Regions from separate parts of the Pseudoalteromonas sp. XMcav1-K genome, predicted to be linked through region 3. Evidence: predicted binding sites of a transcription regulator. Region 3 holds the regulator's gene; each other region holds the start of a gene.
What was found. Region 3 encodes sigma-54, which starts transcription at its own class of promoters, with help from an activator protein. Its sites were predicted from a motif close to GTTGGCACGNNNNTNGNNT; they were not measured.
Positions count from the first base shown of each region.

Region 1: a site for sigma-54 is predicted at 1,793-1,811, ahead of ACHSBP_RS01165 (flagellar assembly protein T N-terminal domain-containing protein). Genes of this name have one in related genera too.
Region 2: a site for sigma-54 is predicted at 1,745-1,763, ahead of ACHSBP_RS18750 (PA2169 family four-helix-bundle protein). Genes of this name have one in related genera too.

Region 1 covers NZ_JBIPJE010000019.1:4,232-7,510, forward strand. Annotated here, with positions in the region: gene flgA (flagellar basal body P-ring formation chaperone FlgA) at 1-368, shown strand, start outside; gene flgM (flagellar biosynthesis anti-sigma factor FlgM) at 500-820, shown strand; gene flgN (flagellar protein FlgN) at 824-1,237, shown strand; gene ACHSBP_RS01160 (LPP20 family lipoprotein) at 1,266-1,733, opposite strand; gene ACHSBP_RS01165 (flagellar assembly protein T N-terminal domain-containing protein) at 1,845-2,993, shown strand; tRNA gene ACHSBP_RS01170 (tRNA-Arg) at 3,205-3,279, opposite strand, start outside.
Region 2 covers NZ_JBIPJE010000050.1:407,355-410,633, forward strand. Annotated here, with positions in the region: gene ACHSBP_RS18735 (LysR family transcriptional regulator) at 1-384, shown strand, start outside; gene ACHSBP_RS18740 (hypothetical protein) at 813-1,004, opposite strand; gene ACHSBP_RS18745 (DUF1328 domain-containing protein) at 1,054-1,224, opposite strand; gene ACHSBP_RS18750 (PA2169 family four-helix-bundle protein) at 1,258-1,704, opposite strand; gene ACHSBP_RS18755 (mechanosensitive ion channel family protein) at 1,844-2,737, opposite strand; gene ACHSBP_RS18760 (BON domain-containing protein) at 3,011-3,279, shown strand, end outside.
Region 3 covers NZ_JBIPJE010000037.1:8,710-11,988, reverse strand. Annotated here, with positions in the region: gene rapZ (RNase adapter RapZ) at 1-423, opposite strand, end outside; gene ptsN (PTS IIA-like nitrogen regulatory protein PtsN) at 439-894, opposite strand; gene hpf (ribosome hibernation promoting factor) at 896-1,183, opposite strand; gene ACHSBP_RS07595 (RNA polymerase factor sigma-54) at 1,206-2,702, opposite strand; gene lptB (LPS export ABC transporter ATP-binding protein) at 2,781-3,279, opposite strand, start outside.

The sequences.
Region 1 (3,279 bases), on a different contig from region 3:
AAGTGATTACGGCAGCAAAAGGGATCAGTAAAGGGCAACGAATTACCGCACAACATTTAACCAGCAAGCAAGTTGCAAAACACTTAACGCGTTCGAATCAATTTAAATCGAGTACTAACTTAATAGGTAGCCGCAGTAAACGAAATGTTCGTGCGGGACAAACTATCAACTACAATTATATTTGTACTATTTGTAAAGGCGATAAAATTACTATTTTGGCAAGCTTTAAAGGCATGACAATTAAAACACAAGGTGAAGCGCTTGAAGATGGACGCATAGGCGACAACATTAGTATTCGCAATGTAAAATCTAAAAAGAAAATTCAGGCAAGAGTTTTAAACACTGAGCTGGTAAAAGTCACAATTTAGCGCTGTACTCTAGTAGAAATTTCAGGTTAAATAAGAGGTTACAAATTTAATAAAAATAGTGCATTTTTTATTAAAGGTTGTACCCGAGATGCCGATACATAAGATGTGAAATCTTAGTAGAGAGAACTGTCATGGTTAATCAAATAAATCAAGGCTCAAACAGCCAAGCAAACGTCAGGCTTGAAAGCTCTAAGCAGCAAGCGTCTGAAACTGCTAATAAACAAGTGCAAGTGAATACTGCTACTGCAAAGGCAACTAGCGATTCAGTGAGCATTACACCGCAAGCTCAACAGCTTAAAAAGCTAAATGAAAAAGCGGAGCAATCATCAGGTATTGATGAGAAAAAAGTAAACGAGCTTAAAAAAGCGATCGCTAACGGCGAATACAAAATTGATGCAGAGAAGCTTGCTGAAAATATCAATAAGCTTGAATTTAAACTTTTCGGTCGATAGTTTATGAATCTAGAACAGATATTAGCGCAACAACTTGATGAGTTGAATACTATGGCTGACATCCTAAAGCAGGAATTAGAAGCTATAGTTGCGCGCGATCATGAATCTTTAATATCTGTTGTTGAAAGCAAAGTTGCATCGTTGCAGTCCATTCAGCAACGTGACCAACACATTGCCAAATTAATCGATCAAGACGGTATTGATAAAGCAGAATATCAGCCAACAATCAACCAAATTAATCAGGTATTAGCTGACTGCAAAAAGCAGAATGATGTGAATCAAGTAGCAGCAAATCAAAGCCAGATTGCTTCACAAAAGTTGAAGAATATCTTATTTGGTAAAAGTCATACCGGATACGACAAAACGGGCAAATCTTTCTCTCTACCTAACCCGATTGCTCGCGGGCTAAAAGCGTAATCTGAATTTACTAATAAAAAGTAACCTGCTAGTAGTAGGTTACTTTTTTTACGTTTCTTGGTTTTGTTTGACCAATATATAAGTCATGTACCAATTTCATATCTAGCTCTACTTCTGTTGCATACGTATCACCCACAGCGTAGCTTTTTGTTACTTTCGCACCACGTACAACACCTTGTACACGTACTTTCAAAGTATCATTACTAGCGATTAGGCCTTTAACACTCGTTTGCGCGTCAACTTTTTGTCCGTAGACTTGTTCCGCAAGTTCACGATAAGCCTCAAGCTTTGATGCCTTCATTGCCATAATCGATTTTTGCTCGGTTGTTGTACCGGGTTGCAAACTGATCGGTGCATACCCTACCGCATATAGCACTGGGTAGTTATCTGGTGTTTGGTATTCATATTCAATATGTTTATCAAACAGTTGGCTACAGCCACCTAATAAATATAAGCTCGTTACCAGAGTTGACGTTTTGAAAATTGATTTCAACATGTTGCCACCATACAAATGCATATTACATTTGATTTAGCAATTTTCGCGCCACTGTATAGTTTGGTACAGAAATTGAATATACAGACTAAGGTTTAAATTGAGAGCTGCGCTATGCGACATCTAGTATTACTTCTTTTTATTGTGAGCTTTTCGTCTCATGCAATTTGGTATGAATCAACCGGCCAAGCCAAAATACGCAATGGTAATGTTGAGCAAGCTCGAATGATGGCAACCGAAAACGCTATTCAGCAAGCTTTACTCTTTTCAGGTGCGCAAGTTACTAGTCTACAGCAAGTGGTAAATGGCATTTGGCAAACACCAAGTACCCAAGTTTACTCTCATGGAGCAATCGATCAGATTGAAGTAATTGATGAAATTCAATCAGACAACACGCTCTCAATTACACTTAGACTAGATATTTTAGATAATAGCGAGACTTGCCAAAATTCATCGATTAAAAAGAATGTGGCTCTAACAAGAACAGGTTTTAAAACTCCGAGCCATGCAACTTATGGTCAAATTTTTGAATTACCAAAAGCATACAGCGAAAAGCTCGCAAAGCATTTGTATCAGTTTACCCATTTATTCAACACAAAAGCCGATATTAACCGTAAGCTTAATACCAAAAACCTGTTCACCGCGCATTTTGATGCCAACTCAAGCGCCCTTATTCAACAAATTGCCGACCAAAATAACAGTCAGTTTGTCTGGATATCGCAAATAGAAGACTTATCTCTTGGTGAGCAACAGAGTTCATCGTTAGCATTTTGGCAAAATAAAGCTTATGAACGTTTTTTCTCGATTAATACGGCGCTATACAATGGCTTAACTGGCGAACTGCTAAAACAAACACACTACGATACATTTGCCACTTGGCAAACCAAAAAAACAGCCCGTATCGATGTGAACAGTGAAAAATTTTGGACCATGCCTTATGGACAAGCAATATCAGATATCAACTTAAAGCTTGGCCAAGATTTAGCAAGCTATCTTGCCTGTATTCCAGCGCAAGCACGTATTTTAAGCGTGGATCACGATACCGTGATCATTAGCCTTGGCGCTGAAAATAATCTAGTGAAAGGACAAAAGCTGCAAGTAGCACTGCGCAAAGGGTTTAATCAAAAGCAGCTTATTGTTAATACTGATTACCAGTTGAGAGTCACTCAGATAAATCAAAACACCGCCATTGCCCAAGTGATAGGCGACAAACTCCTGGCAAACGTACAAATTGGTGATTTGGTTACGTTAGCAAGCTTCTAAGGGGCTAGGGCTAGGGCTAGGGCTAGAGCCAGAGCTTAGCATTTAGTTTTAATAACCTGTTCTATCGCAAAATAACTCGGGTTAAACACGTAACCTTCAAGAAATACGTTAATCACGCGGCTACATAGCAATAAAAGATAGCTCGATTTAAAAGACTGTTTAATGACGTTCAAATAACAAAAAAGACGGGTTAAAACTTTATAGGCGTTAATGGCGTTCCCGGCAGGAGTCGAACCTGCGACCCTTCGCTTAGGAGGCGAATGCTCTATCCAACTGAGCTACGAGA
Region 2 (3,279 bases), on a different contig from region 3:
CAACACCCGAAAGAGTTATTAAAGCATCGATGTTTGATTTTAGAGCGCTCAGGACAACCACTAAACGAGTGGTATTTTGAAATTAATAACAAACGGCAGTTAATAAAGGTAGCACCACATTTATCGTGCTCTGATGGTGAAGTTATAAGGCATTGGGCAGTTCAAGGTCATGGCATAGCATTTAAATCGTTGATCGACATAAGAGAAGATCTCTCTAATAACAAGCTTGTATTGCTATTAGATGAATACGTACGAGGGTTTAACCACAGCGATACTGAAGTAGTGGGTGTACAAGCCATTTATGCAAGCAGACAATATTTACCAATGCAGGTAAAAGTATTTTTAACTTATTTTGAACAGTGGTTGAAGCGTAAATCATATTAGGGTCTGTTGATCTTTGCTGTTCTATTTTTGTTCTCTTTGAGCGTGCTTTTATCGCGGCGCTCGATGTGTGGCCTAGTAATCTAAGCAAATATCGAGCAACAATGAGAAAAGTGCGCTCAAAAGAACCGTTCGGCAGCGCTTGATTGGCTTTTCTACTGTGTTATCGGCTGGCTTACATAGAATAACTATGCCACGCAGCCTCTGCCTTGGATAAAACCCAATCAAACTGCTGCAAAAACGAACTTGAAAGGTCAACAGACCCTAATATATGAAATATCAGAGAGTTATTTTTTAGGTGTTATGGCTTGATGACGTGGTGTAGTTTAAATTTTAAAATAAAAAAGCGACTATCTGGGGATAATGATAGTCGCTTAGGCCTACTCGTTGGGGTTTAAATCAGATTAATAAACTCTGTGGTTGCAAAGCTATTAGCAGTTTTGTTCTTCGCTGCCGATCTCTTCTTTCGCTTTTTCACACAGGTCTTCGGCTTTGTTTTGCGCGTCAGTGATGGCTTCGTCAATACGTTCGCCTGCATCCTCTGCTGGGCCTTCAGAACAACCCGTTAGTGTAAATACGGCACCAAGTGCAATTACTTTTGTCATTGTCATTAATGTTTTCATGATATTTTTCCTTATAAAATTAATTGAGTATTAGCGGTTTTTGGCCCGCTTAAGCCCTGGGTGCCCTTATTCTGGGTAAAATCAGCGACAGTACCAACAGTGCGACAAATACAAAGAATAAAATTTTCGCGATACTCGCTGCGGCGCCTGCAATGCCACCAAATCCTAAAAGTGCGGCAACAATTGCTAAAACAATAAATGTAAGTGACCAACCAAGCATACATCCTCCTTAATTATCGGTTTCGGTTAACTATTAAGCGGTTACTTCTTGCAATGCTTTCATCTCGTCATGACACGCTTGCATGCTGTTTTGAATCAGTTTTAACGTACTGAAGTAAGGCGCTGGCAATGGCTCTTCAAGCGCAGCTTCAATTTTATCAAGCACGCGGTCTTCAACTTCTTCAAGTTGGGCAATGTAAGTATGCTCTTTATCAGTACTTACTACCGACAACACCTTGGTATATGTTTCGCGCATTGATACAACTAAGTCGCTGTCCGTTTCGACTTCACCTTCATCAAGCACTACTAATGGTTGCAATTCAGCCGCGGCACGCTCTTTCTCAGAAATCATGCGGTCGAAGATGATTTCAAGACTTTGGCTAGAGACTTTTGTTTTGGCTTTTTTATAAAATTCGATACCGCCATTTAAAACTTTAACAAGCTCTTTTACCGGGGTTAAGTTGTAATTCGAGTTTGACATAAATGCTCCTTTTCAATTTTCTTAACGGTTCAAACTATTAATGCATGGCATGTGCCAAAATTTAAGATATTAAAAATCAATGGCTTAGATTGTTTTGTTGAAAAGTGCCTGCGACACATTTACAGGCACTATGAAGTTTTTACTTATCTTGACTCTGTATATCTTGCAAAGAGTGACCACCCTTTGCGTTGAAGTCCAAAGTACGGATTGGGAACGGAATAAGAATGTCGTTTTGCTCAAGTGTTTTATGAATAGTGGCAACCGCTTTGTGGCGCATTTCCATAAAGCCAATCTCGCCTGGGTAGTCTATCCAAAACCATACAAGCAGGTTTACTGAGCTGTCAGCAAACTCGCTGGCATACACTGCAGTTTCAGATTGTTTAATTACGCCATCAAGATCATTAATAGCATCGGTAAGCACGTCTCGTGCTTTATCAACATCGTCTGCGTACGAAATCCCCACAGGTACTTCTATACGACGTTTACGCAGTCGCGAGTAATTTAATAGCTCGTTTTTAAACAGTATTTTGTTGGGCACTATGGCCATTTGACCATAAAAGTTCTCTATTAGAGTATTGCGCAGGTTAATACGCTCTACGGTGCCAAAGGTATCGCCCGCTTCTATAATGTCGCCAACGCGAAATGGTTTACGAATACCCATTACAATGCCTGCAATTAGGTTTTCGGTCATATCTTGAAAAGCAAAGCCAATAGCAAGGCCAATAATACCCGCACCCGCAAGTAATGATGCCACCGCTTTTGACAGCCCCATAATGTCGAGCGCGAAAAAGAAACCAATAACAATAATCACCATGCGACAAATGCCTGTAATAAGGCCGGCAATTTGTGATGACTCAAAAATGCGGTTAAGTAACTTCTTTATCCAACCCGATATCCATTTAGATAAAACTAAAAACACAATGAAGATAACAAGCGCAATTACCATGTTGGGCAAATTCTTTATGGTTATTTCAAGCCAATGAGTGAGCTTTTCATTTATAAGAGACCAAAACTTCTCCAATGTAATCGACATAACAGCTCCTTTAATAATGTAATGACGTTACCTTGGGGTACGCAGTTTATATGCCAGCGTAGCTAAATTGCGTAAGGCTAAGGTGTTGTGAGGCGTTTGTAATAATGGGGCGGTGTATTTGTGTAAAAGGTACATGGATATTTTTCACACTGGTTATGTAAATACTACATTGGTAAATTTCTGTTTTTATATAAGTTGTTGATATTTAATGTTAAAAATTCTGGTATGTGAAATGCATTAAGTAAATCGAACTCAGCAAAAAGGAAATTTATTATGAATCGTACATTTAATACACTTGCACTAGTTACTGTTTTATCTACAACTGCTCTTTCAGTAAACGCGAAAGACAACCAGTGGGAAAAAGAAGCAAGCGACGCTTGGATTGATGGTAAAGCTGAAGCAACTTTACTTTTCAATACACAGCTAAATTCGTTTGATATTAACACCGATGTAGATAAAGGCGTGGTAACGCTAACGGGTAAAGTAAATCACGATGTTGATAAAAAGCTGGCACAAGAGTTAGTGATTGGTATCGACGGCGT
Region 3 (3,279 bases):
AACACTTAAGCCTGTTGTATCAATAAAGATATCCGCTTGTGAGGCGATAGGATCGAGCAGCTTTTTCTCAGCTTCAATGGCTTCTTCAAGGGAGATATTATTCAGTGATAACGGATGCAAGCGGCGCGTCTCTGAAAAGCGCTTAATTAGCGTGCTGTCATCGCTATCAAGGTAAAATAAGGTTGGTGTTGCAAAACCAGGTAAATAGTCGAGTACTTCTTCTATTTCCTCTGGCTCTTTAGTCATATTACGAGCATCAACACTCACTGCAATTTTGTCGTATTTATCTGAAACTGAGCGGATCAACGAAGGCAATAAATTAACAGGAATATTGTCAACAACATAATACCCGAGATCTTCCAATACTCTGAGTGCGACTGTTTTTCCTGAACCAGAACGACCACTGACTAAAATAAGTTGCACTTACATCTCCCTTAGTTAACTCGCCTCACTACTAATGATTTGATATAGCTGATGATTATTTTCAGCGTGACGTAGTTGACGGCAAAACTGCTTATCTTTTAGTTTATCAGCGATGGTGGCTAAAGTCTGCAAATGTTGCTGGCACTTTTGTTCTGGTATGAGCAGTACGATAAAAATATCAACGTCTTTATCGTCGATGGCATCAAACGGAATAGGTGACTGATTTACAATTAAAAAGCCAATGGTATTTTGTAGGCCATCAATGCGGCCATGAGGAATGGCGAGGCCTTTACCAATACCCGTGCTACCTAGTTTTTCGCGTTGCAGCAAGGCTTCAAGAAACTCTTGAGAAGTAATATCAGGGGCTTGCTGATGGGCAAGGTCGCTAATAAATTCAAACAGTCTTTTTTTGCTATTAAAAAGGACCGCGGTTTTAGCGCAGTCCTCAGCAATAATATCGGTTAATTTCATTTTAGTGGCGAGAAAGTTTCTCTTTGTGCTTAATTACTTGGCGGTCTAGTTTGTCGACCAGGCCATCGATTGCTGCATACATATCTTGATGCTCGGTAGAGGCAAACAATTCGCCACCGTTAACATGCATAGTAGCTTCTGCTTTTTGTGATAGTTTTTCAATATCTAGAATAACGTGCACGTTATTTATATGATCAAAATGCCTCTCTAGTTTTGCAAATTTGTTAGTGACATAGTCTCTTAAAGAATCAGTAATTTCTACGTGACGACCTGTTAAGTTTAATTGCATAAGCATTTTCCTTCTATTTGGTCTAGATCAGGCTCTTGCGCTGATTAGACGGTGGTATGGATAGCGACTCACGGTATTTTGCGATAGTGCGTCGCGCCACTTTAATTCCTTGTTCTGCTAGTAAGTCGGTAATCTTGCTATCACTTAATGGTTTAGCTGGATTTTCCGCCGCAACTAGCTTTTTGATCAGTGCTCGAATCGCGGTAGATGAACACTCACCCCCATTTTCCGTGCTAACGTGGCTTGAAAAAAAGTATTTAAGCTCATAAATGCCACGTGGTGTATGCATGTATTTTTGCGTTGTTACACGCGAGATAGTCGACTCATGCATCTCGACCATTTCGGCAACGTCGTTTAAAACCATAGGTTTCATTGCTTCGTCACCATATTCAAAGAATGCCTGTTGTTGTTCAACAATGCAATTGGCTACTTTTAATAAAGTATCATTGCGACTTTCTAAGCTTTTAATAAACCATTTTGCTTCTTGTAAATGGTTGCGAATAAACTGGCTGTCAGTGCTTGATTTCATCGAGCGAGTAAGCGCAGCATATTGTTCATTCACGCGGATCTTTGGCATGCTATCGTTGTTTAAATCAACGCGCCAGCGTCCTTTAATTTTCTTTACTGAAACATCGGGAACCACATATTCAGGTTCTTCTTTTATGATGCTTTCAGCTGGTTTTGGATTAAGGCTATGTATTAATGTTAAGACTTCTTTTAACTCAGGCTCCTTGAGTTTAGCCTTCTTCATTATTGTACGATAATCACGTAATCCTAAAAGTTCCATATGGTTTGAGATTACGCTCTTTGTTTCGTTTAGCCAAGGGGTATTTTTGTCGTACTGATTGAGCTGGATCAATAAACATTCTTGTAACGAACGAGCAGCAATACCAACAGGGTCAAAGAGTTGAACGCGTTTAAGTACAGCTTCAACTTCGTCTAGTTCAATTTGTTCTTGGTCGTCAGATTGCTGTACCGCTTCTAAAATTTCTTCGCTACTTTGTGTTAAATAACCTGAATCGTCTACCGCCTCAACAATGGTGGTTGCGATCATCTCGTCGGTGTCGCTGAACGGCGTTAAGCGTAATTGCCACATTAAGTAATCTTGCAATGATTCGCTGGTTGAGCCTTGATACACAGTATCGTTGTCAGGAGCTGGGGCGTTACTGACAGAAACAGGTGCGGCGCTGATATAATCATCCCACGACACATCCATAGCTAAATCGTCAGAAATATTCTCGTTGCTAAGTGCGTCGCTTGATTCTATTTCACTTTGGCTTGGCGCTGCTTCAACATCATCGCTATTTATTGATTCGTCTTTGTTTGACTCAGTGTTTTCGTTGTTTTGTTTATCGTCACTGTAGTCAATGTCTTCTTCAAGTAAAGGATTGGCATCAAGCGCTTCTTGAATTTCTTGCTGCAAATCTAACGTACTCAGCTGCAACAAGCGAATAGCCTGTTGCAATTGTGGAGTCATTGTTAGTTGCTGCCCAAGGCGAAGCTGTAAAGATTGCTTCATGTAGTTATTCTAATCCTTCTTTCGATTTCAAGCCGCTAGTTAACAATTCAATTCCAAATTTAAGGCCTATAACTATTACTATAGTCTGAATTGTTCACCTAGGTATACATCGCGTACTTTTTGGTTGTTTAAAACGTCTTCAGCTGTGCCAGATGCGATTAATTCGCCGTGAGAAACAATGTAGGCTTTTTCACATACATCTAAGGTTTCACGCACGTTGTGGTCTGTTATTAACACGCCAATGCCGCGATTTTTCAAATGCTCAATTATTTTCTTTATATCTATCACTGAAATAGGATCAACACCAGCAAAAGGTTCATCTAACAGGATAAATTTGGGGTTTGCGGCTAATGCGCGCGCAATTTCCACACGACGACGTTCACCGCCCGACAATGCCATACCCTGTGAATCTCGGATATGGCCAATGTTAAATTCTTCTAATAAATCATCGAGCGCTTCTTCACGTTGCACACGATTAAGTTCTTTGCGTGTCTCTAGAATCGCCATGATGTTTTGATACACAGTAAGCTTTCTAAAAATCGACGATTCTTGCGGTAAATAACCAATACCTAAACGG